DNA from 4 places in the Oceanobacillus sp. HCA-5259 genome. Region 1 is predicted to be linked to each of the others. Evidence: riboswitches for the same ligand, from Rfam matches in the RefSeq annotation. Region 1 holds a riboswitch; each other region holds the start of a gene.
What was found. A riboswitch is a leader RNA that binds a small molecule or an ion and turns the genes downstream of it on or off. The one in region 1 is predicted to bind thiamine pyrophosphate.
Positions count from the first base shown of each region.

Region 2: another riboswitch for thiamine pyrophosphate. It lies ahead of thiM (hydroxyethylthiazole kinase); the one in region 1 lies ahead of thiW (energy coupling factor transporter S component ThiW).
Region 3: another riboswitch for thiamine pyrophosphate. It lies ahead of WKU33_RS03045 (YkoF family thiamine/hydroxymethylpyrimidine-binding protein); the one in region 1 lies ahead of thiW (energy coupling factor transporter S component ThiW).
Region 4: another riboswitch for thiamine pyrophosphate. It lies ahead of thiT (energy-coupled thiamine transporter ThiT); the one in region 1 lies ahead of thiW (energy coupling factor transporter S component ThiW).

Region 1 is NZ_JBBKBV010000005.1:7,547-15,172, reverse strand. Features, by position in the region: gene WKU33_RS04400 (cytochrome c oxidase assembly protein) at 1-348, opposite strand, end outside; gene WKU33_RS04395 (DUF2243 domain-containing protein) at 335-829, opposite strand; gene WKU33_RS04390 (spore germination protein) at 1,087-2,589, shown strand; gene WKU33_RS04385 (GerAB/ArcD/ProY family transporter) at 2,599-3,696, shown strand; gene WKU33_RS04380 (Ger(x)C family spore germination protein) at 3,710-4,861, shown strand; TPP riboswitch at 5,061-5,166, shown strand; gene thiW (energy coupling factor transporter S component ThiW) at 5,252-5,737, shown strand; gene thiD (bifunctional hydroxymethylpyrimidine kinase/phosphomethylpyrimidine kinase) at 5,768-6,592, shown strand; gene thiE (thiamine phosphate synthase) at 6,595-7,218, shown strand; gene WKU33_RS04360 (PH domain-containing protein) at 7,439-7,626, opposite strand, start outside.
Region 2 is NZ_JBBKBV010000001.1:83,723-91,348, reverse strand. Features, by position in the region: gene WKU33_RS00440 (aromatic acid exporter family protein) at 1-259, shown strand, start outside; gene menC (o-succinylbenzoate synthase) at 309-1,415, shown strand; gene WKU33_RS00430 (nucleoside triphosphate pyrophosphohydrolase) at 1,520-1,846, shown strand; gene WKU33_RS00425 (DMT family transporter) at 1,858-2,100, opposite strand; gene WKU33_RS00420 (Lin0512 family protein) at 2,133-2,492, opposite strand; gene WKU33_RS00415 (cysteine hydrolase family protein) at 2,493-3,107, opposite strand; gene thiM (hydroxyethylthiazole kinase) at 3,109-3,888, opposite strand; TPP riboswitch at 3,996-4,097, opposite strand; gene WKU33_RS00405 (hypothetical protein) at 4,182-4,490, opposite strand; gene WKU33_RS00400 (hypothetical protein) at 4,795-5,433, opposite strand; gene WKU33_RS00395 (hypothetical protein) at 5,858-6,163, opposite strand; gene WKU33_RS00390 (HXXEE domain-containing protein) at 6,273-6,779, shown strand; partial or broken gene WKU33_RS00385 (SDR family oxidoreductase) at 6,802-6,894, shown strand; gene WKU33_RS00380 (DUF4367 domain-containing protein) at 6,973-7,626, opposite strand, start outside.
Region 3 is NZ_JBBKBV010000003.1:115,492-123,117, forward strand. Features, by position in the region: gene WKU33_RS03015 (cyclase family protein) at 1-488, shown strand, start outside; gene WKU33_RS03020 (ABC transporter ATP-binding protein) at 772-1,692, shown strand; gene WKU33_RS03025 (ABC transporter permease) at 1,685-2,635, shown strand; gene WKU33_RS03030 (CrcB family protein) at 2,827-3,180, opposite strand; gene crcB (fluoride efflux transporter CrcB) at 3,186-3,560, opposite strand; gene norA (multidrug efflux MFS transporter NorA) at 3,992-5,164, shown strand; TPP riboswitch at 5,226-5,327, shown strand; gene WKU33_RS03045 (YkoF family thiamine/hydroxymethylpyrimidine-binding protein) at 5,407-5,991, shown strand; gene WKU33_RS03050 (ECF transporter S component) at 6,009-6,614, shown strand; gene WKU33_RS03055 (ABC transporter ATP-binding protein) at 6,595-7,626, shown strand, end outside.
Region 4 is NZ_JBBKBV010000004.1:45,570-53,195, reverse strand. Features, by position in the region: gene spoVAC (stage V sporulation protein AC) at 1-104, shown strand, start outside; gene spoVAD (stage V sporulation protein AD) at 106-1,110, shown strand; gene spoVAE (stage V sporulation protein AE) at 1,118-1,468, shown strand; gene WKU33_RS03685 (zinc-binding dehydrogenase) at 1,731-2,711, opposite strand; gene thiT (energy-coupled thiamine transporter ThiT) at 2,988-3,566, opposite strand; TPP riboswitch at 3,688-3,792, opposite strand; gene WKU33_RS03675 (M3 family oligoendopeptidase) at 3,848-5,626, opposite strand; gene WKU33_RS03670 (YceI family protein) at 5,883-6,419, shown strand; gene WKU33_RS03665 (VanW family protein) at 6,465-7,304, opposite strand; gene WKU33_RS03660 (NAD(P)/FAD-dependent oxidoreductase) at 7,585-7,626, opposite strand, start outside.

The DNA.
Region 1 (7,626 bases):
CTTTGAAATCCTTCTTGCCAAGGGAACGCTTAGTGTTCGTAGCATAAGTGTCATCGGTGCAGCGAGTGCTAAAAGCAATGGCGCAAGCATCCCTAAAAATAAGTGGCCGAACATGTGAGCTGCGAAGTCTACATGTGCACGATCAGCTAACGGGCCTGCAACCGAGATAATAGCGAAAAGAATTCCAAAAGCCCAATAAACCGTTCGATATATTGGCCAAGGTTTCTGTCGCCTGTTGGAGACAATTACAGCTAGGATATACATGACGAAAGCCATTATAAACGGTAGTGCCAAAAGTAGCTGAGGTATTATTCCAATTGTATGATGAATGTGGTTATTGATGTTCATGTGAGGCATCCTTCCCTGGTTGTTGGCTATTTCTTGTCTGGACAATAAGGGTTAGACCAATTATAATCATTAAAATAGCTGTTGTATTCCAAATCACGTCATAGATGATTAAATGATCTACATAACGAATCTGGTGTATCCGCATTAATTTGTGCTGAATTGTACCATCATATAACTGGAACCCCCCTGCACCAAGAAACACTCCTCCCCACCACCTCATTAACCACAGTGCGTTACGTCGTCTGAGATCAGCGAACATAAACAAGCCCCCAATGGTTGCAAACCAACTAAAAGCATGGAAAAGACCGTCAGAAATTAGCCCGATATCAGTCGTGGATTTGTCGTAAAAATGATGCCAGCGTAGAATTTGATGAAATACCGTCTCGTCTATAAAAGCGATTAGACCAACCCCAAATAAAATACCAGACCACAGATTACGTTTGGAGTAAATCGATCGATCCTTAGTTTCGTTCCCAGCCATTTTCTTCTCCTTTATAAATTAATTGAATGATACATTTATTTATTGTTTCCATTAACTTGTTCAAATAAACAGTTCTTGAAAAAATCCAACTTTTGTTGAGGGGCTGAGGGAGTTGAAATAATAATTAATTTAATTATTCAAACTTAAAATATTTCTTCCATCAATCAAAACTATTTATAAAAGAAGAGGAAATATGGGATAAATTTAACTGATTTACCCATACTAAAATGGACTAGCTAGATAGATGGAGGTCACTTATGCGCCCTGTAAAGAAACGAGCAAATCAAGCGGATTTCCCGCTTTCTATAGAGGAATTGAAAAACAAGCTGGATATAGAGATTCTCAATAATCAGGATCTGAGTTTCACGGTTTATAAGCAAGAAAATAAGCAAATTGCTTTTTTTTATATTCCCTATCTTATTGATGAAACTAAAGCCGAGCAACAAGTCTTGACTAAATTATTAGATATGCAAACAGAATGGACAACAGACTCCATATTAAGTGAGATTCCGCTCTCCGCGGGAAAACAATTGTCCAGCATTACGGCTCTCCGAAATAAAATTACCGAGGGCTATATCGGTCTCTACATCGAACAAGAAAATCAAGTTATCATGTACGAACTGGGCAAAATGGAAAAAAGGGCACTGGAAAAAGCGGAAACGGAATCAATGGTTATTGGTCCGACAATTGCTTTTACAGAATCCCTTAAAAATAACTTAAATATAATCAATTGGCGGATGAATACACCAGACCTTGCAATGGAAAAAGTTGAAGTCGGCAAAAGAAATCCAAAAGAAACGAGAATAATCTATCTTAAATCAGTTGCAAATGAAACAGATGTTAATACAATGAGGCAACGGCTGACCGACCTTGAAGTTGATATGGTTGAAGACATTCATATGCTTAAACAATATATTTTAGATTCCTCCACCTCTGTATTTGCGCAATTTGTATCTACTGAATTGGTGGATCGCTGTATGTATGCAGTAAAAGCAGGTAAAATTGTCGTTTTGGTTGAAGACAGCCCGTTCGCTTTAATTGCACCTTCCACATTATTCAGTTTCTTTGAGTCCACAGAAGATCGCTATTTTCATTGGATGTTAAGCATGTTTGTCCGTTTTCTTCGCTTTCTCGCTGCATTTGTGACTTTACTGTTAACACCAATGTATGTCGTTGCAACTACGTATCATTATGAACTAGTTCCATCCCAGCTTTTAGTTTCACTCGGTGAATCTCGGGCGGTTGTTCCTTTTCCTCCGCTCATTGAAGTACTCCTGATCGAACTTGTAATTGAACTATTACGGGAAGCTGGAGCAAGACTGCCCACTAAAGTTGGTCAGACCATTGGTATTGTTGGTGGTGTGGTTGTTGGAACTGCTGCGGTTCAAGCTGGTATTTCAAGTAACATTCTGATCATTTTGGTTACAATGAGTGCTTTAGCTTCTTATGCGACGCCTAGTTATATCATGGGTAATACGGTAAGATTTGTTCGTTTTCCACTCTTTTTCCTTGCTGGTTTTTACGGGATTATCGGGCTGATGTTTGGTATCTGTTTATTAGTCATCCATTTAGTCCGTTTGGAGTCTTTAGGCAGGCCTTACCTATCACCATTGTACCCACTCCGGCTGGCCGATTTTAACAAAACTTTTTACAGTCTGCCAGAGCAAACGAAATATCAACGATTTTTATCGTATCGACCAAAAGATAAACGATTTTTTAACAAAGAGAAAGCTATGGAAAGAAGAGATATTGATGAGTAGGGATTGTATATGAAAATTAATCTTCAAATACCAAAAGGTGAACAATTCCGTTCTTTCTATATGCTTTTTATTATTGCCTCCATGCAGCTGGGTGTTGGATTGATTGGAATCCCACGAATTGTCTTTATGGAAGCAGGGCATGACGCATGGATTTCGATACTCATTGCCTACCTCTATATTGCCCTGCTCCTTTTTGTCATGTTATATATATTGAGGCAATATGAAAATACGGATATCCTCGGCGTTCAGGCCGACCTATTTGGCTGTTTTATTTCAAAAGTGCTCGGAACGGTATACATCCTTTATTTTATATTCTATATCTTATCCACACTCGTAACCTATATCGAGATTATTAAGGTTTTTGTTTTACCGGATAGTAATGCATTCGTGCTGGGATGTATGCTTCTTATTATTGCTATCTATACGGTATTTGGCGGTCTAAAAGCAGTTGTTGGCGTCACCTTTCTCTTCTTTATGTTCTCTTCTTGGTTATTTGTTTTATTAATTCAACCAATTCGACAAATGGATTTTCTCAACTTTCTGCCTGTGATGGATAAAGATATAATGGATATTTTACGAGGCACAATTGCTGCGTCTTATACATTTACAGGATTTGAAATCTTGTTTTTTATCTATCCCTTTGTAGCAAATAAAAAAAAGATTGGTAAGCCTGTTTTCTTAGGACTATCCTATTTCACTTTCCTCGTCCTTCTTTCTACAAACATAGCGATTGGATTTTTAAGTCCAGCTCAATTGGAAAGAAGAATTTGGGTTGTATTAAACTTGTTTAAAATTCAAACCTCTCCTATCATCGAGCGGTTGGACTACGTTGTCATTGCAGAATGGATGATGGTTGCGATGCCAAAAGTGATTCTTCTTATGTGGTGCATAAGTTATATAGCGAAACGTATTTATAATCTTTCGAACGAAATTAGTGTTTACACAAGTGCAAGTATCCTTCTAATTCTGATCCCTTTTTTTAATGAGCATTTTATCATTCAGCGTTTGATTGATAATGTTAGCAGGGTATCCTATGGGATTGTATATATTTATCCCTTCCTTCTTTTGCCACTCGTTCTTTTAAAGAAAAAAATACGGAAGAAATAAGGAGGGTGAATACATGCGAACTGCTAAGTTAATACCGTTATTCATATTTATTGTATTTCTGCAGGCTTGTCTGGAAACGACGCAAATTGAGAAGTTGGCAATCATTAATTCACGTGGAGTTGATCTAATAGATGAAGGGGAAAAAAGAATGATTGAAACGACACTCGTTCCTTATATTTTTGATCCGCATGCTCCGGAAATGACAAGTTTGTTGATTGGAAGGGGCCGTACGATTAAAGAGGCCCGTTCAGAAGCTGAAAAACAATCGCCCTATCCATTAGTCCCCGGAAAAATCAGTATAGAATTTTATGGAAAAGAAGCAGCTGAATCAGGCATTCTTCCCTTTCTAAATACACAAGTTCGTGATGCAACTGTTTCTGAAATTATGCAGCTAGCCGTAACCAATCAAACTGCAAGAGAAATTCTTGAAATAGAGCAACAAAGTGTAGAATTAAATCGAACAGAGTATTTACAAGACTTAATAAGTAAAGAGGTCGAAAAGGGTACTTTACCACGAATTACCTTACAGTTTTTCACGCGATTAGTGCAACAAGTCGGCATTGATCCGATACTTCCAGTAATAGACGTAGTGGATGGTAAACCTACACTAACTGGTGCAGCCGCTTTTCGGGCAGACCAGTATGTTGCTAGCATATCAGTAAAAGAATCATTCATGGCTAATTTATTGAGACAGCGTTTGAGAGGAACCCCAATTGATGTAGGCGTCCCTCGTGAAAATTATCTGGACGAGATAATTGCTTATAAAGGAGAACCGTCAGAAATTGAAGATTCGATTTATCTTTCTTTAATGCTTAATACAGGTAAAGGGAAAATAAAAATTGTCGACTCTGATTCGTTAGCGTTTAAGGCAGATATCACAATGAAACTGGAATTATTAGAAACCTCAATCCCAATGGACATTAAATCAGAAGATACTTCTCGGAAATTCGAACGTGATATAGAGAAATACTTTGTAAGAGAATATGAAAACCTATTCGCGAAACTTCAAGAAGTAAACTCAGATGCATTGGGTCTTGGGAGAAAGTATATCACTTCAAGAAAAGGAAGTAAGACGACTAACAAGGAATGGATGGAAAAATATCAAGATGCCAAAATAGAATTTGATATCGATGTGACAATTGTCAACTTTGGGGCGATTGATTAATAAGCGGACAGCTAAAACCTTTATGTTTAGCTGCCCGTCTTTTTATTTAACAGCTTTCGCACATTGCCGCCATGTCCTGTGCTGTTGCAGATATTTCTTAAGATCAAAAGTATCCGGGTGATACACTGCACCCTTACCTTTTTCAAAACATGTGACATTTATGAAAACTTTTGCTATGCTAGATTCGAACTAAATAATATGAAACTACTAGGGGTGCCCTAACTGGGCTGAGAGGAAAGTGTGTTTCCGACTCTTATCGACCTGATCTGGTTAATGCCAGCGTAGGGAAGTAGTGAGATTGTTCTCATAACTATTTTCTTGTGAAGCCAGGTCTAATCATGACTTGGCTTTTTTATTGGTTGATTTTCCCCTTAAGATTGGAGGTCAAGTATGAATAAAACTCGTCTCATCACGACGATGGCCGTCTTTATCGCAATTGGAACAATCAGCGCACAATTAATCTGGTTTCCCGCCGGTGTAGCCCGCGCTTATCCAGTACAGCATGCGATTAATGTCATAGCCGCTGTCACCTTGGGACCTGGTCCGGCAGTCATTATTGCCTTCATGATCAGTCTATTACGCAATATGCTCGGGTTAGGAACTTTATTAGCTTTCCCAGGTGCAATGGTCGGTGCTTTTCTTGCAGGGTTCCTGTATAAGAAAACCAAGAAGCAATCACTCGCCGCATTAGGTGAAGGAATTGGCAGTGGGGTTATTGGTGCATTATTTGCAGTGCCATTTGCTTATGTATTTATGGGAACATCGGCCGGTGCATTTGTTTTCATCCCCCCATTCCTTGTAAGCAGTATATCTGGAGCAATTCTTGGACTGCTCGTCGTATCTAAAGTTTCCACCAAGGGCTTAATAAAAAATTAAAATAAGTAAGTTGATGAAGGAGAATGTTCAATGAAGAATGTTGCATGTGCTCTAACGATAGCGGGTACGGACCCGAGCGGCGGTGCTGGAATTCACGCCGATCTGAAAACGTTTCAGGAATTGAAAACTTATGGGATGTCGGTTATCACCTCCATCGTGTCCCAAAACACGACAGGTGTTCAAGCTGTTTCCCACGTCTCTCTAGAAATGATCGAACAGCAACTAGACTCGATTATTTCTGATATGCCTATCCATGCATTTAAAACAGGGATGATTGCCAATCAGGATATGATGAAATTGATTTATAATAAAATAAAGCATTTGGATGCACCTTATGTTATGGACCCGGTCATGGTTGCCACAAGCGGTGACACATTGATTGAACGCGATTCCCGTAATTATCTGCGGAAGAATTTGCTTCCGCTTACAACAATTGTAACTCCAAATATTCCAGAAACAGAATATCTAATAGGTGAAAAAGTTGAAACCGATGAGGACATGAAGCAGGCTGCCGAAATGCTTGTGAAAAATTTTGGCGCGAAAGCTGCACTAGTTAAAGGCGGTCACCGCGAAGGCGATGCGGTTGATTTCCTTTATGATGGTTCAAGGATCCATAGCTTTTCGGCTCCCCGAATAAATACAAATAATACACATGGTACAGGTTGTACGTATGCAGCAGCGATAACTGCTAATCTAAGCCAAGGCCTCCCTCTTAACATTGCGGTTAAACAGGCAAAACATTATGTAACGCTCGCGATCAAGTATTCTTTGGACTTAGGAGCTGGTAGCGGACCGACGAATCATTGGGCACCGCGTATCCATACAAATAATTTAACGACAACTGAGGTGGAGTAACGATGTCATCATTTAATCCATTAAGCTTAAGGAAATATTTCATTATGGGTAGTCAAAATGTTAAAGGTAATCCCGTTGCTGTTCTGGAGCAAGCTATACAAGCTGGAATTACAATTTTCCAATTTCGGGAAAAAGGTCCAGGCTCCCTTTCAGGAGATAGTAAAATTAAGTTAGGAAAAGAATTGCAGGCAGTTTGTAGCGTACATCAAATTCCATTTATTGTTAATGATGATGTAGAATTAGTAGACAAATTAGATGCAGATGGGATACATGTCGGGCAAGATGATCAATCGGTGAAAGAATTACGGGAGATGTTTCCTAATAAAATCATTGGATTATCTGTTTCAAATCAGGACGAATTAAATAATAGTGCGCTAGAATATATTGATTATATAGGTGCTGGTCCAGTGTTCCTTACTACAACGAAAGTGGATGCAAAATCTAGTGTCGGGTTGGATTGGATCCGTTTCTTGCGTGCAGAATTCCCTGAGTTTCCGATAGTCGGAATCGGTGGGATTAATACAACAAATGCGAGCTCAGTATTAAAAGCTGGAGCTGATGGTGTTTCTTTCATATCCGCTGTAACGAGAGCAGAAGATATAAAAGAAGCAGTAAGTAAATTATAATATTCTTATTTTTTGTTCGCTATGGCAAATAACAGACAGGAAATTATGGACGGTGTATACAATGGAATCTGCTCCAGCGCTTTATATTCACCACAAGAGTGCCTTCTGGGCGTTGATAAAATACGTAAAAGATTTAACAATCGATACGCAAGGCATCTACCTTATATCAAAGAATAAGCATAGAAAACAGCCTCATACATTTTTGTACGAGGCTGTATTTTTATTTATTTTTTGGAAGCAATCGGTCATCAACCGGAATCTCCGGTCTTATATCTAAGAGCATAGAGATGAATTGATCCCTATTTTCCGGCGATATAGCAACTACGTCAAGTTTACTACAAGATATTTGTATTCGTTTTAAGGATAGTGCCGGAGAGTTAAGCGGCATTTTTGACAAAGCAATTAATT
Region 2 (7,626 bases), on a different contig from region 1:
ACAACGCGAAATGGTTGCCGACCTATTATTGAACATTAGCGAAAACGTCCGCACGAAGAACATTGATCCTGTTCTCGAAAAGTTAGAGTCTTACGAAGAAATTTTCCGTGAAAATGAACTACCAAAGACAAGAGAAGAATTCGAAGTGCGGGCCAATCTCTTTTACTTGCTTTTTGAAATTAAGAATTATTTGCTAGTGAAGAAGAAAGTGATGCGGCAACGCGAACCTTTTTCTAATCGCGCAGGTGTACGAGTGTAAAGTCTAAGTAAAAAACAAAGAACAAGATTGAATTTGGAGGAAATGAATCATGAAATTGACAGAGATCACCATCCGCCATTTACAAATGAAATTAAAATCTCCTTTTGCAACAAGTTTCGGAACGCTAGAAAATCGTGACTTTCTACTGCTAGAGGCAAAAGACGAAAGTGGAACGATTGGTTGGGGAGAATCGGTCGCCTTCCGTGCCCCCTGGTACACCGAAGAAACGATGATGACGAACTGGCATATGCTTGAGGATTTTCTTATTCCACTCCTCCTCAATAAAGAATTGCAGCACCCGGATGAAGTGCGTGACACTTTTTCCCCCATCCGGAAAAATAATATGGCAAAATCCGCGATTGAAGGTGCAGTTTGGGATATCTATGCCCAGCAAACGAACCAATCTCTTGCAGCGGCACTTGGCGGGAAGAGTGAACAGATTGAGGTTGGCATCAGTATTGGCATTCAGCCTACTACCGATGACTTGATCCAATTGGTTCATGGATATGTGAAAGAAGGCTATAAGCGTATGAAAGTGAAAATCAAGCCTGGTAAAGATGTCGAAGTAATCCGGGCGTTACGCGAACACTTCCCTGATTTGCCGATTATGGCAGATGCTAATTCAGCTTATTCATTAAAGGATCTTGATACGTTAAAACAACTTGATGAATTTAATCTCATGATGATTGAACAACCACTCGCTTCTGACGATATTATCGACCATGCCAAGCTGCAAAAAGAGCTGGAAACTCCGATTTGCTTAGATGAAAGCATCAATTCGTTGGAAGATGCACGAAAAGCGGTGGAACTCGGAAGTACGAAAGTTATAAACGTGAAGATTGGCCGTGTTGGCGGATTATCTGAAGCGAAAAAAATCCATGATTACTGTGCGGAGAAAGGTATCTCTGTCTGGTGCGGCGGGATGCTTGAATCAGGAATTGGCCGGGCCCATAATATTGCGCTAACATCGCTGCCGAATTTCACCTTGCCTGGTGACACATCCGGCTCCGACCGCTATTGGGAAAAAGATATTATCGCACCAGAAGTTATCGCGAATAACGGTTATATTACGGTTCCTAAGAAAGCTGGCATCGGATATGAAATCGACCGGGAAGCAGTTGATGCATTCACGTTCAGTAAGAAACATTATCGTTAAATTGAGAGCGAACGTTTTTCTTGTCGGTATTTAGGGAACGATTGAATATAGGTAATTTCGCTTCCCCATATAATCGACAACAATGAAAAAGGAGTGTTTCCTAAGTGACGACGTATAATAAACTTGTCCGCGACGGTATTCCGTCAATATTGGAACAAAACGGTCAAGCCTTCAATACCGAAACCCTTAACCAGGATCGTTATATTATGGAGCTAAAAAAGAAACTGAATGAAGAAGTGATGGAATATCAAGATGCAGCAAATGACGAAGATGCATTAGAGGAACTTGCTGATATCCTCGAAGTCATGCAGGCCCTTGTCGGTATCCACGACACCACGATGGAAGATGTAGAAAAACGTCGGGCCAAAAAGGCAGAGGAATGTGGCGGGTTTGAAGAGAAGATTTATTTGGTTGATGTGGAGGAGAAATAGCGATGAGGTACTTAGACTTTCCCTAAGTGCCTCATTTTAACATGCCTTTTTTCCGGACTGCTCGAGCTTCCTCGCCCGGACATTCCCCTTATATATAAATTTCCCTGTCCAAAGAAAAGCACCAGTATCGCAAGCAAACCTGTACCAGTCAGAAAAGAGATGAGTGCACCTTCAATCGTCCCAATTCTCCGACCCAGTGAGGCGTTGACGGACGATTGACTGCCTACTAAAAGCCCACCCATCATCATACTCATTTGCTTTACCAACTAAACTAAATGTCATTTCATTAATACCCAACCTCAACGACTGCATTCACAATATACATTAAATCATTTTCATCCTGTTGATCTTCAAGGAAAATACCGCTCGTTGTCGCCATACCTCCAGCAACGGTTTCTACCGTTACCGTTCCATAAGGAAGCAAACTTTTAATTTTTTCATGGTCAAGCTTTTCCTCGTCTTTTGGTACAGCGAGCTTAACGTTCACCCGCATATTGTTCAAGTCTTGACTTGGCAGCATTTTCCTTATTCCTGGCATGGAATTATAATGGATCGCATCCATAATCGCACGTTCGGCAGCTACATTTATGTCCTGGCCGTGGAGATCAATTCCCATTCCTGCTTCGATAAATAGAATTTCTTTCAATTATATTTCCCCTTTCCATTGTTTTTTTACTTCAACTGCGTGAACAACTTCTGCAAATGTTCCTTGGAGTAACTCTAATGCGTCGTGATGTAGTTTTTCATTATCCGAGACGACACAATTAGAGGGAACCGTTACGAAAAAATCTCTCATAGAAGCATCACGAGCAGTCGTGTCAATACACACATTCGTGTAAGCTCCAATAATCGTAAGATGGCTTATACCATTTGAGCGTAATAAAAGCTCAAGATTTGTATGGACAAACGCACTATACCGATGTTTTACGACAACTTTTTCTCCTGGAAGCGGAGTGAAATACTCATGAATTTCCGCTCCCCAGCTTCCAGGTTCACAGTAGGATAAATTACTTTTCTGATTGCTTCGGCCGAATCGTTCATTTGCAGAAGGGGATTCCGTCCAAGCACTATGTTCCGAGATCACATGAATCACTGGAATCTCACATTCTCGTGCTGCTTCTAGCAAATCCTTCATCTGTTTCATTTTTTCATAAAAAGCATGAATATCTTTCCCGCGTTTACCTGCGGTGCCTTCCGGATGGCAAAAATCATTTTGTAAATCGACTAGAAGTAGAGCTACGTTCCCGTTTGTTGTATTCATTCTAAATCTCTTGCAGCTTTTTATACGTATTCACCGTCTCCTGATCCAGCAGATAAAGCTGATCAAGCAAAGCAGGGATGAACGTGCCCGGCCCTTCCGCCTTTTTCATCGCAAGTTCCGCAGCTATCCCGTAAGCTGCAGTCACTTCCACACTCGCCTCATACAAGTCTTCGGCAACACTTAAATAAGGCCCAACGAGAGACGAAAGCAGGCACCCGCTTGCCGTAATATTTTGTAGCATGGTATGCCCATTATTACAAAGACTCATGCGCGTTCCGTCTGTAATGACGTCTGTTTTCCCTGTTGCAATAACAACCGTATCATATTCTTTCGCTACTGTTTGAGCAATTTTCGGATCAATCGATTCAACCGTAGAGTCAGGGCTTTTCATAATATCAAGCGCTCCGCCAAGTACAGAAATTTCCCCAGCATTCGCTCGGATAGCAGCGAATTTCACCTTTTCCAATAATTCATTAATCACTTTCGTACGGAATTTTGTTCCCCCTGCTGCGATGGGATCAAGAATGACTGGAATTCCTTTTTCATTCGCTTTAAGGCCAGCAAGCAGCATCGCCTCGGCCCGATCCTCGGTTAAAGTTCCGAGATTCAATACGACAGCATCCGCATGACTCGCATTCTCCTCCGCCTCTTTTGGTGTATTCGACATGGCTGGAGACGCACCAATCGCAATCAAACCATTTGCCGCAAAATTTGTCGCAACCTCATTCGTGATGTTATAGATAAACGGACTTTTTTCTCGAATTTTAGCAATATAGTTCATGTAAACTTCCTCCTTTTTAGTAAATTGAAATAGATTAAGGGCGAGGTAGTTTTTAAAAAAGAAAAACCACCCCGGGAATTGGAGTGGTTATTAATACAATTTAAGTATGTATACCAACTCCACTTTCCTACGCTAGTATGAACTAGATCAGGTTCAAAGGGATTAAGAAAAAGTCTTATCTCAGCCGACTGGCACCCCTAGTGGAAAAATATCTATTCTTTATGACTAGTCTATCTTATTTTTAATATAAAAGAAAGGGTTTGCGTGCGTGCACCCAAACCCTTTCTTTTATATTAAAAACCACCATATGGCACGAATCCGGGACCGTACTGCCAAAATCCCGGGCCGGGTCCGAAGCCAGGACCGTAACCAAATCCGGCCCCTGGACCGAACCCAGGACCGTATCCCGGTCCAAAGCCAAAACCTGGTCCTCCAGCGATTAAACTGCCACCTAAAAATCCTAGTCCTGCTCCTATTAATCCAGCTGCAAGCGGATCAATACCGCCACCTGGCCCAAACGGACCCGGCGGACGAGCCCGGTGCATTTCTGGATATGGTAATGGCGAATGATGCATCGGTACATGATTTACAAATCCATGCATGTATATGCTCCTTTTCAAGAAAAATTTTATCCTGTTCTTTCCCTTCCCTACAGCCTATGGCAGAGTACAGGAAACCGCACTAGACAAATCCCTATTTTTGACATGAAATTTGGGTCGGAAAACGAGATGAATCCTTTTTCTCAGGTGACTATGCATTCAGAATATCGAAAATACAAATTCCGTGAGCAACATGACAGTATTCCGGACATATAGAAGGTTATCAATCCCTATTGACCAGCTCATTTCGCCTAAGAGGAGCTATCAACGTCAGGATGTTAAGATTCCTAAATACCCCACTTCCCGCTTAAGACTTGCTCGGAAAAATGGTGTAAGACCACGAATAAATGAAATCAATAATAAAAACAATCCCCCAAACCATTGAAATGTTATACATCATTTCATTTGCATAAGGTGATGCCAAGTAATTGTCATCACCAATCCACGAAAGATCAGTCAGGTAATTCATCGCCTGATTGAGATCCTTTATTCCATAGCTCCAGAAAACAATCTGGACGGCTGCGAATATAAGTAAATGGAAAATGGAGCTGTATCGATTGATTTTGGCAATATATTTCGGGTCTTTTTGTCTCCTGATGATTTCTTTATCCCTTTCAGTAAGTAAGTCGATACCGCGCAAATTACCAATCTTCAAGCGCATCCAACGGTCCAACTTCCGGAAATCATTGATGCCAAAAGTGCACGCATACAAAATAAAAATCAAAATAACAATTTGAAACATCGAAATCTCGCCTGTTTCCCGGTAAATAAGGAGAGCAAGCACTCCCTCAACGATAAATAAGCCGAGAAAAGACAGCAGAAAGATAAGACTTAAATTCCGTTTGTTGAAAAAATAGCGGATGACCCCGAATAGAATTAATGAGATAAAGGACAGTATCTCTGCAGCGATAAAAATTTCCCATTGATGTTGGATTAGAAAGGTCATTTGGTGGCTCTCCCCTTTTGGAATTGGTTTAGGTTAATATGAAAAACACTCACTTGTAGTTTTACGGCGGAAGTGAGTGTTTGGTTTCAATGATTGCGCCTATAAATTCTCTTAAAACCATCGGATATGACTAAGTTGTATTTTTAACCTGTCTAGCTTTCTCTTGAATTTCCCCCGTTTATCGGTGATTAGTTGGATTTCAGATTTCAAAGCAATCTTTTCTGCCACGGTTTCGATTGTCAAGTTCTCTGTATTAATCCGTTCCTGGAAAATATCATGCGATAGTCCTGCGATACATCGATTGAAACATGAGGGAAACCCAATATATGAAGGTTGGGATATACAGTCCGTAATAAATCCATGATTCTGTTCAACTAACATTCAGTGGGAGAGGTAAGGATATCCCCACTGAATGAGTTTCACTTTATGGCACGGGTTGCAATATCGGCGGTCCACCTAAAGACGAATCTTTAAGTCTTTTATAAGCAACATAAAAGGAGATCATTGCACCGATAACAAAGAACATGGCTGAAACAAAGGAAAGTTCTTCTAAAGATATTATCTCATTTGAAGAGTTTGTTGATTTTGATTCTTGTGGTGATGACATAATGAGTACACCTCCAAATATCTTTTCCTTCTTTAATGTATTCAAGCGGAGAAAATATTTTACTCTTTTTAAAGGAAGACAGCCTTCAGATAATAACCTACCCGCCGATTGCCTTCCAGCCATGCGAAAAGTATTAATTATAAACTCGTATAAAGATAGGAATAATCATGTTAAAATACTGTTATAGAAAGGTTTTAAAAAAGAGCATTTCTAAGAAAGGAGTTAAAAGGTTATGGATATCCATCTATTCGTCCTAATTTTCACCATCATTTTCATGCTCCACAACCTAGAAGAAATCATGACAATTGAAAAATGGTTCAACAAAACGTATCCAAGAATTCGCAAAAGAATCCCTGCTTTTGTAGAAGAAGAACTCAGGAAATTTGAGACAATGAATGCAGCCAGATTTTCTTTCGTTGTATTTTTACTTTCTATCCCAGTAGCTATTCTGATTGTAATTACAACAATAACTGAGCACTATCTTCTATTTCTCGGGTTAAATCTGTTATTTGCTTTAAATATTTTTACCTATCCCGTACAATCCTTATACTTACGCAGCTATACTCCAGGTCTTTGGACTTCTGTATCACTGATCATTCCTTATTATATTATTCTTTCTTATCATATATCTAATACTGGTTTATTAACATTCAACAATTTATTAGGTGCAGTCGTAATTCTAATCTTGTTTATTCCTATTTTTCTCCTCAGTCATAAAGCAGCAGAAAAATGGAACTAACTCCTCGAGACAAAATTCAACAGTAGCAAATCTTGTCCTTTACTTAGCATCCGACGAATCCAGTTATTCCACTTGTTCTGAGTTTATCGTGGATGGTGGAATTACCGCAATATAATAAAATTTTCACACCAAAAAAACGACAGAGATTATCTAAAAATATTCCCTGTCGCTTTTTATTAGACGAAATGTGCTCTTACTCAATCCCCTCTGCTATTTGCAGAAACAATTCTTTCGGCATTTCAGATTCTTCGCCAATTAATTCAAGAAACACATCTTCATGTTCCCAAGTGAGACACATGAAACCATCATCATCAACCGCCAGATTACCTTCATTACCATTAATAGTGATTGTCTCCGTCTCTTCCCCTTCAAACATTCCATCATAATCCTCTTGTGAAGGATAGATGCTAAATACGAAGCCGTTCCAATCTTCATCCTCATAAATGAGATAGACCATCTCTGACTCATCATCCGAGGAATAATAGGATTCCGTCATTTCATAGCCCTCCGGTACGAATGTAACATCGGGAATCGTATAATCTACATTTTCCTTAATTTCCTCAAGTGACATTTCTTCCTCGAGAAATGCAAAATCTTCTTCCCATTCCTCTTCCGTTACAGCATTTTCTTTTACTTCTTCTGGAATTTCAATTGGCTCAACTTCATTCACATTCGACACCGTAGCTTCCGCTGTAACTTGAATAGATTCACCGTCCATTTCAAATTCCGCCTGAACAGTTTGTGATTGGATCAACATTGACTCTTTATCAACCTTCATTTCGGTCTCAAAACTGTTAATCGTAATGTCGGAAAGGTCTTCTTCCAAGTCAATATCCATCGTCAAATC
Region 3 (7,626 bases), on a different contig from region 1:
AACTTGTCTTACCGCTCATAGTCATTGATAAATCAAGGGAAGCAGCACATAACCATGACTTCACCTTGACGAAAGAAGATATCCTCAAATTCGAAGCAGTCCACGGTGAAATTGAAGCAGGCACATTTGTCGCCTTACGTACCGATTGGAGCAAGCGTTGGCCAGATAAAGAGCGTTTTGAGAATAAGGATGAAGACGGTAATCCACATCTTCCCGGCTGGGGAATTGACGCTCTCGAATTCCTATTTGAAGAAAGAAAAATCAAAGCAGTCGGCCACGAAACCTTTGACACCGACTCCGCTATCGACGCTGCAAAAAATGGCAGACTCATCGGAGAATATTACGTACTAGAGCAAGACACCTATCAGATCGAACTGCTAACCAATCTGGATAAAGTTCCAACAAAAGGTGCCATCATTTTCAATATCGTTCCAAAGCCTGAAAAAGCAAGTGGATTTCCTGTACGATCGTTCGCAATACTACCCTAAATTAAATCTCTCACAACTGAAGTCACGAGTATTCTTGGTTTATTCATAAAGTGAAACTTCATTCAGTGAGGTAGCACAGAAGCAAAAAAAGTATGGGGTAATATAAAAGCATAGCTCCCCTTAAATCAAAGGCGGAAGTGCCCTTACAGTAAAAGATGATCGGCTAGAAAAACATTTCTGCCGATCATCTTTTTGAATATATTATTACCAAAATCAGTAAAAATGAAACTTTCCCACCCCTTTTTCCGTACCACCTAGAGAACACGATAGAGGAGGGAATAGAATGACCGAAATTGCAATGCAATTGACGAATGTCCGAAAACGTATCGGCAATAAGGAAATCATTAAAGGCCTTTCCTTTACCATTAATAGAGGGGAAGTATTCGGCTTCATTGGACCAAATGGTGCCGGGAAAACAACGACAATCCGTATGATGGTAGGGTTAATGAAACTTACAGAAGGCGACGTACATATTCTCGGCAAAAGTATTAAAACAGAATTTAAAGAAGCAATCCGTGAAGTTGGCGGAATCGTTGAAAATCCAGAGCTCTACCCCTTTTTAACAGGCGCACAAAACTTAAAACAATATGCAAGGATGATTCCAGGGATTACGCAGGAAAGAATTGATGAAACGGTTAAACTTGTCGGTCTGGAAAAAGTAATGAATGAAAAAGTTGGCCGATACTCACTTGGGATGCGACAACGAATAGGAATCGCCCAAGCTTTATTACATAAGCCATCCGTTCTCATACTCGACGAACCGACGAATGGACTAGACCCTGCCGGCATTCGGGAAATCAGACAATATATCCGGAAACTTGCAACCGAACATAATGTTGCAGTTATCATTTCCAGCCACCTATTGTCCGAAATCGAGTTAATGTGCGACCGGATCGGCATTATTAAAAATGGCGAGCTTGTGGCGATTCAAGCTGTGAAAGAAAATACACCAGCAGGCGAACAACAACTGCTGCAAGTGGAAATGGAAGCAACACCACTTGAAAAAGCCCTTGAAGTCGTCAATCGTAAAACACCTGCTGCCCAAACAAACGGTAAAATCACGTTCCAAACCGAGAAGGAGAATATCCCGCTACTCATTTCCGATTTGGTGAAAGAAAATATTCTCATTTATGAAGTGCAAGTCACCAAATCAACTCTCGAAGATAAATTCTTTGATCTGATTGGAGAGAATATCATTGACTAATTTTCTAAATCTCATACAAAATGAAGTGATTAAAATCTACCGTTTGAAATCGACTTGGGCAATGTATGTCATACTGGCATTAATCATTATTGGGGTCGGCCTGTTGGCAAAAACTTATGGGGACTTTATGACATATGAAGAAGATACGTGGAGAGAGACGCTGGAAACAGAGAATGCCGAATACATGAAAGATACGGAAGAATTTCCCGATATGGAGTCCTTTAATTCAACGTTCATTGAAATCAATAATTATTATTTAGAACATGATATTATGCCTGAAAGTTACGGTGCGTGGCAATTTGTAATGGAAAATGAGATGCTGCTTTCCCTTGTCAGTCTCTTTACCATCATCGTTGCTGCCGGTATTCTTGCTAACGAATTCCGCTGGGGAACGATTAAGTTGCTGCTCATCCGACCAATTTCACGGACGAAAATCTTAATATCAAAATATAGCGCCGTACTAATATTTTCATTTATAACGTTTTTATTCGTGCTCCTCTTCTCATGGATTATCGGAGGAATTTTCATCGGCTTTGACGGGATGAATCCTCATATCGTTCTTGAAAAAGGCGATGGAGTGGAATATGTTCCAGTTATTGGGGAGATTATAACCGATTACGGCTTCAGTCTTGTGAACTTGCTCATGATGGCGACATTCGCCTTTATGATCTCTTCCATTTTCAGAAACAGCGCGCTAGCAATTGGACTCGCAATTTTTCTTATGCTAGCTGGAAACCAGATTGTGTTCTTCTTCATAGAACGGGACTGGGCGAAATACATTCTATTTGCAAATACAAACCTGTCCCAGTACTTTAACGGGAACACACCGATGATGGAAGGAATGACACTCGGCTTTTCCGTTACCGTACTAGTTGTCTACTATATTATTTTCGCAGCAATTACCTGGATCTTCTTTGCGAAGCGGGATGTTGCAGGTCACTAACCGTTTAATAAGGTTCCGTCTCAATTGGCGGAACCTTTATTTTAAATAATGCAACGCCTGAAGATGGAGCAGTAACACCGGCCATCGCCTCTTTTTGAAGTATTGGTTACTGAATTAGTTGCATTGCAAGTTCCTCCTTTTTATGGTAAATAGATGATAGAATACCATCCTTGTTTTATAATGCAATCCTCCTAAAAATAACTCCCACAAACAACTCCTAGAAACGCCAAAGCAATCCCCAAAACATACGTCAGCCCAGTGTAAAGGAAAAACTCCCGCTTATTCCCCTTCCTCCACAACACTCCCATCTCAAGTTTCAACGTTGAAAATGTCGTAAAGGCACCAAGAAAACCTGTCCCCAATAAGAGAAGTAATAATTCATCTACCCCTGCACCTATAAGCAATCCGAGCAAGAATGCACCTGTCAGATTGACGAGAAGTGTACCCATTGGTACGGCTTTTTCCGGATCGTTCATCTTCCCCGAAATCGAATAACGCATAATCGCGCCAAAAAACCCACCGACACCAACGATTAATAAATACATCCAGTTCATTTCTCTCCAACTCCCCTACTAACCCGAAAACCAACTTCACACATACCAAGCCCTCCAACCAAACTCACAAAAACATAGACGCACCCAAGTAACATCGACTGATTTTGGAACAACTCAACCGTTTCCACACTGACAGCGGAGAATGTAGTGAACGAGCCGACAAAACCCGTTGTTATCGCTGTTTTCAGCTTTTCATCCAGATGAATCCTTTTAAACAGTCCGTAAGTCAGCCACGCAAGTAAAAAGCTCCCTATCAAATTAACCAATAACGTCGCATAGGGAAAAACATGTTCTGTCATAATTAGAATTCCTATACTATACCGCAGCATCGCACCGAGTGCTCCGACAAGTCCAATATAGATATAAATCATTCATCCAACATCCTTTTTATCACGTATTAACAGTCTGTAATATACCCATCTCTAAACATGAGGGAAAACCAAAATGTTAAGGCGGGCGATATACAGTCCGTAAATCCCTGATTCTGTTCAACTAACATTCAGTGGAGGAGAAGGACCCCCCCCCCCGCTGAATGAAGTTTCACTTTATTAAGATATTAACGCAAGCAACTGTCGCATTTGTAAAAGTCAAAGCAGTTCAGCCATCCTATCAAGCATACATAATGCGCAAAATGGGAGAATAAAACGAGAGATAATTACTACAATTGCTAGCTTGCTTAAATTGTTTCAGGTTGCGAAAATTAAGTTATAATAAATAGTAATATATGCTTGCATCTCTCATCGAATCAGAGTAAAATTTCTATGTTTAGTACAGAATATCATATCACCTAGGAGAAAAAGCTATGAAAAAGAAAGATTGGACATTGACGCTTCTGCTTACAAATATATTCTTTGTATTTTTAGGAATTGGACTTGTTATACCGGTTCTGCCAACTATTATGAATGAACTCGGCATCAGTGGTACTGTTGTCGGTTATTTAACGGCTGCATTCGCTTTAGCTCAATTGATTTTCTCGCCCTTGGCTGGAAAAGCAGTTGATAAATATGGGCGTAAACGCATGATTGTCATTGGTCTTTTTATCTTCAGTTTTTCCGAGTTTTTATTTGGTCTTGGTAAAACAATTGAAGTATTGTTCGCCTCACGAATTCTCGGAGGAATAAGTGCCGCATTCATCATGCCTGCTGTTACCGCATTTATCGCAGATATTACGACGCTGAAAACGCGGCCTAAAGCACTCGGCTATATGTCAGCGATGATTAGTACCGGATTTATTATCGGACCGGGAATTGGTGGCTTCTTAGCAGGGATTGGTACGCGTGTACCATTCTTCTCTGCTGCGGCGTGTGGTTTAATTGTTGCTTTCGTTTCGATTTTATCCTTAAAAGAGCCGAAGTCGAAAACAGACGATATGGCTGATATGACCGAAGAACTCGGCAAAAGTGGCTTGAGGAAAGTGTTTATGCCGATGTTTTTCATCGCTTTTATTGTTATTTTAATATCAACATTCGGTCTTGCCGCGTTTGATTCTTTCTTCAGCCTTTATACTGATCATAAGCACGGATTCACTCCTTCTGACATTGCGATTGCCATTACAGGTGGTGCGATTATCGGAGCGATTTTCCAGGTTGTATTGTTCGATTGGTTAACAAAGTTGATCGGAGAAATCAATATTATTCGCTGGTCGCTCGCCATTTCTGCTATGCTGGTCTTTGCCATGACACTCGCTAATTCTTATTGGCAAGTAATGGCGGTAACCTTCACGGTATTTATTGGGTTTGACCTGATTCGTCCAGCTGTTACCAACTATTTATCAAAAATCGCCGGGAATGAGCAAGGTTTTGTTGGCGGCATGAACTCATTCTTCACGTCCCTTGCTAATGTATTTGGTCCAGTAGTTGGTGGGGTTTTATTTGATATAGATATCAATTATCCGTTTGTTTTCAGCTCGATCGTTATTGTCGTCTGTCTCCTTATCACTATATTTTGGAAGAAACCGGATATTAAAATTGATTAAATACTTTACAAAATACCGAAACATGTATACAATCTGGAATTAGAATAACTGCATATCAAAACATAAGCACTAGGGGAGCTGCGTCATGTGGCTGAGAGGATTAATCCGACCCTTACTACCCGATCTAGATAATACTAGCGTGGGGAAGTGCAGTTTACGAATATTATGTTGTTAAAATTAATGTGTAAACTGCATTCCCCTTAGGAATGCAGTTTTTTTATTATCAATAGGAGGAGATTGGAATGCGTAACAATTGTGGAACTAGTCGAATTGTAGGTTGTCAATTTAGTCTGCACCCGATGAGTGATAATTTTGTTGATATTATTCTATCAACATTAAGTGAGGTTGATACCTCCAAGGTTTGGAAGGAAACAGATGATGTCAGTACGTGTATCCGCGGAAAAATGATCCATGTTTTCGATGTTGCAAAAGCAATCTTCCTACATGCAGCGAATACTGGGGAGCATGTTGCTATGAATGGTACGTTCTCCATCGGCTGTCCTGGTGACACGGAAGCTGACGCGTATATGGATGAAACAGACATACCATTGAACGAAGAAAAAACGAAATCGATCCTCCAAATCGCCGGTTGTAAATTTTCCCTTTATCCAATGGGGCATGAAGATTACATGGATAAAATCTATGAACAAATCAATCTATCAAAGCATCGTAATGTCACGGTTACTTCTACACATTATGCAACAAGATTAGACGGAGACGTTCATGATATCTTCAATGCATTACATGAATCCTTTGAACTCGTCCAAGAAAAAGTCTCTCATGTCACCATGACATTTAGCCTTTCCGCCAACAGTCCTACAAAATAAACCTAGGGAGAAGTGAAATGACAAAGCATTGGAAATTAAAAGAAATTGTTCTCATGTCGATATTAGGTGTCGTCTTCGGGATCATTTACTTAGCATTCTTTCTTGTTGGTCAAGGTATTCGTAATATTCTTGCTCCATTTGGTCTCGCACCGTTTGGGTATGAAATTATTTTTGGCATTTGGTTCATTGTTTCCATCGTTGCAGCTTATATCATTCGGAAGCCGGGGGTTGCCTTTACAGCTGAACTTATCGCAGGAGTTACCGAAGTATTATTGGGAACTGCCGCGGGACCCGGACTTATTCTAGCAGCTGCAATTCAAGGCTTAGGAGCAGAGTTTGCCTTCGCAATAACAAAATGGAAGGATTATCGTTTACGCATTTTAATTCTTTCCGGTGTCTTTGCAGCCGTTTTCAGTTTCACTTGGAATTTATTTTCATCCGGAAATATCGCGTTAGCCCCTGCATTACTTATAGCGATGTTAGCTGTTCGCATCATCAGTGGTGCCCTTCTCGCGGGTGTCCTAGGGAAATGGTTGAGTGACAAATTAGCAAAAACTGGGGTCCTTCGCGGCTATGCCTTAGGAAAGGAGATACAGAAAAAACGTGAAAAAGACGCAGCCTAATCCATTACTTTATGTGGACAATTTCTCATTCGGCTATGAAAATTCGGATAAACCATTACTCAATGAACTGCACTTTTCCTTAAGAGATCATGAGACGACCCTCCTTATTGGAGCAAGCGGTTCAGGGAAAAGCAGTCTAGCTCTATGCCTAAATGGGTTATATCCCGATACAGTAGAAGGCATTTCTTCCGGCGACATCTTTCACCGGGGGAAAAATATACAAGACTATCAAAAAGGAGAGCTCAATCAGAAGATCGGGATTGTCTTTCAAGATCCGGAAAGTCAATTTTGCATGATTACCGTAGAGGATGAACTTGCTTTTACATTGGAAAACAGAAAAATTGCCCCTTCCGAAATGCCTGAGCGCATTTCGGAGGTGTTGTCTGCCGTTGGAATGAATGGTTTTCAAAATCGAAAAATCTACGAGTTATCTGGAGGACAAAAGCAGAAACTTGCTCTAGCAGCTGTTCTTTTATTGGAACCGGAACTATTGATCTTAGATGAACCTACAGCAAATTTAGACCCGGTTTCTCGAATAGAATTTATCCAATTAATTAAACAAATTCAAGAAAAACAAAAGCTAGCTGTGTTTATCATTGAACATCAAATCGAGGACTGGCTGGATATTACCGATCGTATGCTTGTTTTAGGAAAACAGGGTACAATCATCGCAGACGGCAATGCAGCATCCATCTTTGCAAATCATCATTCTTTATTAAAAAAAGAAGGAATATTTTTACCAAAGCAGTTTTCTAACGCTGCCGATCCTTACCCGATTCCTGTGAAATCCCCTCCCTCTATCAAGAGAGATGTCCTAATAACGATAGAGCAGATGAGCTTCCATCATAAGAAACAACCCATTTTACAAGAAATAAACTTAAAAATTCATCGGGGAGAATTCGTCGCCATTGTTGGGGAGAATGGAGCTGGAAAATCTACCTTACTGCAATTAATGACTGGGTTATTAACCCCTCAAAAAGGAACTATAAACTTTTACGATAAACCGGTGGAG
Region 4 (7,626 bases), on a different contig from region 1:
CAAATATGTTTAAACTTGCTGGTCCCGTCATTGTATACGGTGTATTTGCCGCATTTATTATTGCATTAATCAAAACGATTTTCCTGCAATTGGGGGGCTTATAATATGTTACTTGGAAAGCAGACATGGGAATTTAAAAATCGACCGGTCATTCTCGCTACCGGTATAACGGGAGGACCATTTGAAGCAGATGGCCCTCTCCGCAGTGATTTCGACCATTTATTTGATGATGGCTGGCTTGAAGAGAAGTCTTTTGAGAAAGCACAGCAGCGTTTAATGGAAGAAGCAGTTAAAATTGCCTTAAAGAAAAGCCCAATCGAAAAAGAGCAGGTAAATTTCTTTATAAGTGGAGATTTAATCAATCAAATTACTCCTACAACATTTAGTGCCAAGGCATTGGCGATGCCTTACCTCGGCTTATTCAGCGCTTGTGCTACCTCTACAGAAGGGCTCGCATTATCCGCTGCTTTACTTGATGGCGGATTTGCCGACTTTATTGTAAGTGGCTCATCTAGTCACCATGCCGCAGCGGAAAAACAGTTCCGCTATCCGAATGATTATGGCAGTCAAAAACCCCCGACTTCGCAATGGACAGTTACCGGAGCGGGTTGTGCCGTTCTCAGTAAGCAAGGGAATGGTCCAACTGTGACCTCTGCAACAATTGGGAAAGTCGTTGACATGGGAATAACGGATCCTTTCAATATGGGAGGGGCAATGGCCCCTGCTGCAGTGGAAACGATTCAAACGCATTTTAAGGAAAGAAACGTAGATGAAACTTATTACGACCTGATTATAACTGGAGATCTCGGTAAAATTGGAAGAAATACTTCTTTTGATTTATTAAAGCAACAAGGCATTCAACTAGAAGATAAGCAATACGTGGACTGTGGTATGACGATTTACGGTCCCGATCAACCTGTTCAAGCAGGTGCAAGCGGCACAGCCTGTTCAGCAATTGTCATGTACGGGCATTTTCTGAAACGGATGATGCAAGGAGAGTTTAAACGGATGTTACTCGTAGCTACCGGCTCTTTGCACTCCCCATTAAGCGTTCAGCAAAAGGATTCGATTCCCGCTATTGCACATGCAGTCTCAATTGAAATGGAGTGACTTGTTCATGATATTTTTCTGGGCATTTGTTATTGGTGGTCTTATTTGTGTTATTGGACAAATTATGTTTGATGTATTCAAGCTCAGTCCTGCTCACACATTAACAACTCTCGTAGTTTTAGGTGCTATTCTTGACGGACTCGGTTTATATGAACCGTTAATTGATTTCGCTGGGGCAGGTGCGACTGTACCGATTACAAGTTTTGGGAACTCTTTAGTCCATGGAGCCATGGCTGAAGCTGAGAAACACGGGCTGATTGGCGTTGTTACAGGGATGTTTGAAGTGACGAGTGCCGGTATTTCAGCAGCAATTATTTTTGGAGTTCTCGGTGCCATTCTCTTTAAGCCGAAAGCCTAGTGTTTTGTAACAGACAGATCTTTCACTTATGTTATCAAAAGAACATTAACAACCATATTCGCACCGCTAGCGCTTGCTGCCTTTTACTCCTTTTTTCAAGCGGATTAGAAAGCAAATGTAACATTCTTTCGGATTGTAGATGGAGGCATATTCCTAGCCAAAATTGACGGCGAAAAAGGGGATGTCCACTTAATTTCGTTACAGACCGTGGTTTTCAGTTCCGATAAAAATAATAGGACCGGGAAATTTACCGGTCCTATTTCTATTCGATTAATAAAGCAATTTTACCAAACTGGCTGTTCACTTCCAGATGATTGAACGCTTCTTGGGCATCATCCAGTTCAAAGGTTTTATCCATAATCGGTCTTATTTCATGCTTTTCCATATGGGCTAATACCTGTTGCAACTCTTCACGACTTCCCATCGTGGAGCCGAACAATTGATACTGACCATAGAAAAAGGCACGTAAGTTAAGGTCGATTTCATCCCCAGCTGTAGCTCCGTAAATAACAATTTTTCCGCCTTGCTTCAATACGTCCAACGAACGATTAAACGTTGCTGCACCTACACTGTCAATCACAAGATCAATCTGCTCGTTCTCCAATTCCTTTTCCCAATCACTTTCCGTTGAAATGGCAAGATCCGCTCCGATCTCCTGGGCCTGCTTCAACTTTTCATCACTTCTTGAAGAAACAATCACGCGTGCACCGATGCTTTTTGCAAATTGGATGATATACGTGTTCACCCCACTACTTGCTCCAGGAATAAATACGGTCTCTCCTGCTTTAATATTCCCCTTAGTCACTAATGCACGGTAACCTGTCAATGCAGCAAGAGCGAGCACACCGGCTTCTTCCCATGTTAAGTAATCTGGCTTCATTTCTACTTGTTCTTCATTGATCACAATTTTTTCGGCAAAAGTTCCGTGATCAGGCATTCCGAGGATGTCAAATCCTTTTGGTGGTGCATCACTATTTTCGTGCCAGTTAAGTGATGGATTGATGATGACTTCATCCCCCACTTTAAAACGAGTAACATCTGCTCCAACTGATTCGACGATCCCCGCTCCATCCGAACCGAGGATTAAAGCTTCTTTATCGTTACCTCTCCGGTTCGGTATATAGAGATCTCTCCTGTTCAGACCCGCTGTTTTTAGCTTAACAACAATTTCATTATTTCCCGGCTTTGGTTCGGGCATACTTTTTAGTTTTAATTCTCCATATTCCACAACAAATGCCTTCATTTCCACTTCCCCTTTCGTATGCACTTTTATATCTATTCAGATAATTATCTTCTATTATCAGCGACTTTGGGCGAATTATCAACCAGAACGAATTGATTCTTTTTTATAATGTTGTGCTGAAAATTCTTCTCTGAAGATTCGCAGCCTAAACCTTGAGACTCCTGCGCCGGAGAGATCTACGTATTCACTTTGAAACAGTTAAACTAAAAAAATCTCTCCTTAATTTGGGAGAGATCATTATTTTTACAGTTGCAATGTGAGCGGATAGATTGCGGTTTAGCTTGATGCTAGGTTGAGCAATGCGCGCGGTTGTTTGTGGAATAGGAAAAATACAATCACTGCTGACAATACAAATGACGGGAACATGTACGATGAATTATAGATAATCGAATACACCCAAACTGATTGTCCCTCAATCGCTGCTGAACCGAAAAATACTGCCCCAGCAACGGTATGTGCAAGGAAACGCAACACAGAACCAAGCAGTACACCCGCCGTTATATACGTTAGGTACACTTTTGTCCGCCCGTCCCGTACCGCTTCTTGAACTTGTCTTGCGAACAGACCGGCAAAACCGATCACCGTAAAGGCAAGTGTATAATCAATGAACCCCTGAAGTGGCGTCAGAATATATGCGTTCCCCGTTGCAATCTGTAACATCCCCCAGAGGAAACCGGATACTAATCCACCTTTTAATCCCCAACGGAACGCTACTATAAACACCGGAATCATTGCAAAGGAGACCGAACCACCTTGCGCCCAGATTTTAAACGATATTGGCAAGATATCTAAAAGCAACGCCAAAGCAGTGAAGATTGATACTTCAATTAAAAATAGTAGTTTATTAGACTTCATTCGTTATAACTCCCCTTTTTATAAGCTTTTTATAAGCTATTTTGAACAACTTTTTTAAATACAAAAAAAGCAATGCCAAGGGAAGGTTCCTGATGGGGAATCCGCTCACATTGCTTTTTATCCATCAAAAAACCATCATCCCTACGCTAGTACTAACTAACAGGTTCAAAGGGTCTGAGCAATCCTCGTTGCCCACTCTCAGCTATTAGCTCCCCCTGTTGGCTTTTTCTATGCTTTTTTCGTTAACCCTATTATAGCTAATGTACACTTATAAAACAAATTTACAGTTTAAGAAACGCTTCGACGTCCTTGATGCAAAGCTCGATTGCAGCTTCCCAGAAGTCCGGTTTTGTAAGATCGACTTGTAAATGTTTCATCGCAAGCTCTTCTACCGACATCCGTCCCGTATCTTCCAGTAATGCAATATAGTCGTCTTCAAAGCTCTCTCCCAGCTCTTTTGCGCGGGCATAAATACCAAGACTGAACAAATAACCAAATGTATAAGGGAAATTATAGAATGGTGTCCCTGTTATATGGAAATGAAGTTTCGACGCCCAGAAATAAGGATCATATTCATCGAGTGCATCTTGATAAGCCTCTTTCTGTGCTTCCACCATCAATTCATTCAATCTTGCCGGTGAGACAAAACCTTTTTCTCTTTCTTTATAAAAATTTAATTCAAAGATAAACCGGGCATGAATATTCATAAAGAAAGCAACACTTCGATTAACTTTATCTTCAAGTAAAGCTTTCTTTTCTTCTGCTGTTTCTGCCTGTTCAACTGCTGCATCAGCGACAATCATTTCCGCAAAAGTTGAGGCCGTTTCCGCGACGTTCATTGCATAACGTTGATTAAGACCATGAACGTCATTCATCACATGCTGATGATAAGCATGACCAAGTTCATGGGCTAACGTGGCAACATTCGATGCTGTTCCGGAATACGTCATAAAAATTCTTGTTTCCTTACTATCAGGAAAACTTGTACAGAAACCGCCAGGACGTTTGCCAGGCCGATCTTCCGCTTCAATCCAACGTTTTTCAAAAGCTTGCTCAGCAAAATCCGCCATCTTTGGGCTAAAAGAACGGAATTGATCCATAATAAATTTGGCGCCTTCTGTATAGCTCAATTTTTTAACATGGTCGGTAATCGGTGCATCGACATCATAGAAGCTTAATTTATCTATATTCAATAGTTCTGCTTTTTTATTTATATAAGCGACAAAAGGTTGTTTATTATTAGCTATCGCTGTCCACATCGCATCTAACGTTTCTTGCTTCATCCGATTGATACTCAGCGGTTCTTTTAATACATTTTCCCATTTGCGGTGCTTATACATTTGTAGTCTAAAACCTGATAAATGATTCAATGTTTGTGCAAATAAGGATGCTTGTTTATTCCATGCATCGTTTAACTTATCAAATACTTTCTTTCTAGTTGCTCGGTCGCTTGAAGTTAACAGATTGGAGGCCTGACCAATTGAATAGGACTCTATCTTTTCTTCCCCTTCAATTTCCACTGTCATATTCCCTACGATTGTATTATACATTTGATTCCATGCATGATAACCATCGACAGCAAGATCATTAATCAGCACTTCCTGTTCCACAGCAAGTAAGTCCCGTGCTTTATTACGATATTCTGATAATACATACCCTATTTCTTGTAACGCTTCGTGCTGAATGGTTGCTTGCCATTCCTCGTCCGGGATTTCCGCAAGTTTCTGCATGAAAGTTGTCAGCACGCCATTAAACGAAGCTGAAAGTGTGCCATATTCAGCAACTAGTGTTTTAGCCCCTTCATCCGTTACATCTTGCGCACTTAAACAACTGACGAACGCTCCAGCCTCACGAAGTTTGAACATTGTCTTCTCCAATTCCTTTATAAACTGGCTAAGCATCGTGGAAAATGAATCTACCCCCACTTCCAATGTGGTGAATTGGCCTTCTAATTGTTTAATCTCCGTTCGAATCTGACCAAGATAATCTCTGAATTGCTGTGACGCACTTCCTCCTGGAAATAGTGAATCCAAATCCCAAGTTGGATTATATTCTTTCATTTCTCTTCCTCCTTCTTCTCCCCATATTATTGTATCGAAATATCTGAAGGATTGCATTATTAAGATCCATTTACACGGAAAACAAGTTTGAGATAGTCTATTTAGTGGTATTTGAATAATGGTTTCGTTTTGTTAATTTATCCTTAAATAAATATTTTTTAATTAAGATATATTGACATTACCGATTTATTAATTTATACTAGGTAACAGAAAGTAAGTATTGAGGAATACTTAATAATATTTGGAGGGATTTTAAATGACTAGAGAAAAATGGACGGTAGACTTGGCGCACAGTGAAGTAGGTTTTTCGGTTAAACACATGATGATTTCTCGAGCGAAAGGAACATTCGACAAATTTGATGCAGTGATCGAAGCAGATGTGGAAGACCTTACCGATTCGAAAATCGAAGTAACGATTGATGCTGCAAGTATAAACACACGTAACGAAGACCGTGATAACCATCTTCGTTCTGCAGACTTCTTTGACGTAGAGAATCATCCGACACTTACATTTGTTTCAACAGATGTAAAACGCAAAGGAAATAATGAATATGATGTAATTGGCGATTTAACAATTAACGGAAATACAAATCAAGTTACATTAGACGTTACATTTGAAGGTCAAAGTAAAGACCCGATGAGCGGTTCTACAGTTGCCGGCTTCAGCGGTGAAACGAAAATCAGCCGTAAAGAATTCGGACTTACTTGGAATGCTACACTTGAAACAGGCGGCGTACTCGTATCCGACGAAGTAAAAATCCACTTCGAACTAGAACTTCATAAAGCTGAGTAACTGATGCACATAAAGCAGTATCCCCATGAACCCGGGATACTGCTTTTATTTTGATTGGAAATAATCTACTGTTTCAGAAGAGAATACTTCAACTGTTAAGCTGCCATTTGCTGCATAGGCGGTAAGCACGATTGGTTCATTGTATAAATTTTTAAATGTAAAATCTGGTCCCCACCAACTTACGGTTGCATCTCTTCCCGGGGGTACGTAAGGAACGGAGCGGCTATGAGTGTACCTTTCAATCATTTGGATACCACGTAAATCAACTGCATTAAAAATTGTTGATGATAATTGACAAATACCCCCGCCGATATCTTCTGAGAACTCACCTTTTACAATAACCGGCGCTCGTTGATACCCTTTCTCTTCTGTTCGTTCACCAACAATATCATTAAATGAAAACACTTCACCAGGAAAAATAACCGTTCCATGTACAGCTTCTGCAGAAAGGTTAATATTTTTTGTCCGTTCTTTGTTTGCGGAATTATAGTAAGTCGTGTAAGAGCCAAGACGTTTTTGAGTTATTTCCCGCAGCATTTCCTGACTCACCCTTGGTTGAACTGCTTTAGTCGGGATTTCAACCACCTGATCCTCTCCAGTATAAAATGCCTTTAAAAAAGAGGTTGTAAAAGCAATTCGATCCAACGCTTTTCCAGGCTGCCCCTCGATAATTTCAAAGCCGTTGCCAAGTGTTGCGTTAGTAGGGGGCTCTTTAACTTGTTCTGCCAATTGATCCATTAATTCATCCAGCCTTTCCCAATTTACAAATCCATGTGCCCAATCAGATAGGGAATAAGATTGGAGTTCGTCTCTCTGAAGCATAATTTCATCATCTTCTGCAGAAACAACCGCTATAGACAAGAGAAACCATAACAGGGTGAGCACAAAATATAAAGTATTACGGCGCAACTTTATCACCTCTGTTATAATATGGCTCAACTGAAGATATAACATACGAATGAATAAAAAAGCCACCCAGTTTAAAAACCGGGTGACTTTTTAAATTGGTTTTATTAGCGGAAATCCCTTGAATCTTCTAGGATATCACTTACTGCTCGGTAGCCTACAATTGCAGCTACAGCGAGCAACAAAATGCTGCAAAATCTTTTCATCGTTCATCTACTCCTCTTTACCTTTTATAGTGGATTAATAGTAGAATTCCAAATTAGAAAGGACGATATTTTCCTTTTTTCAGCAATGCTTTCGG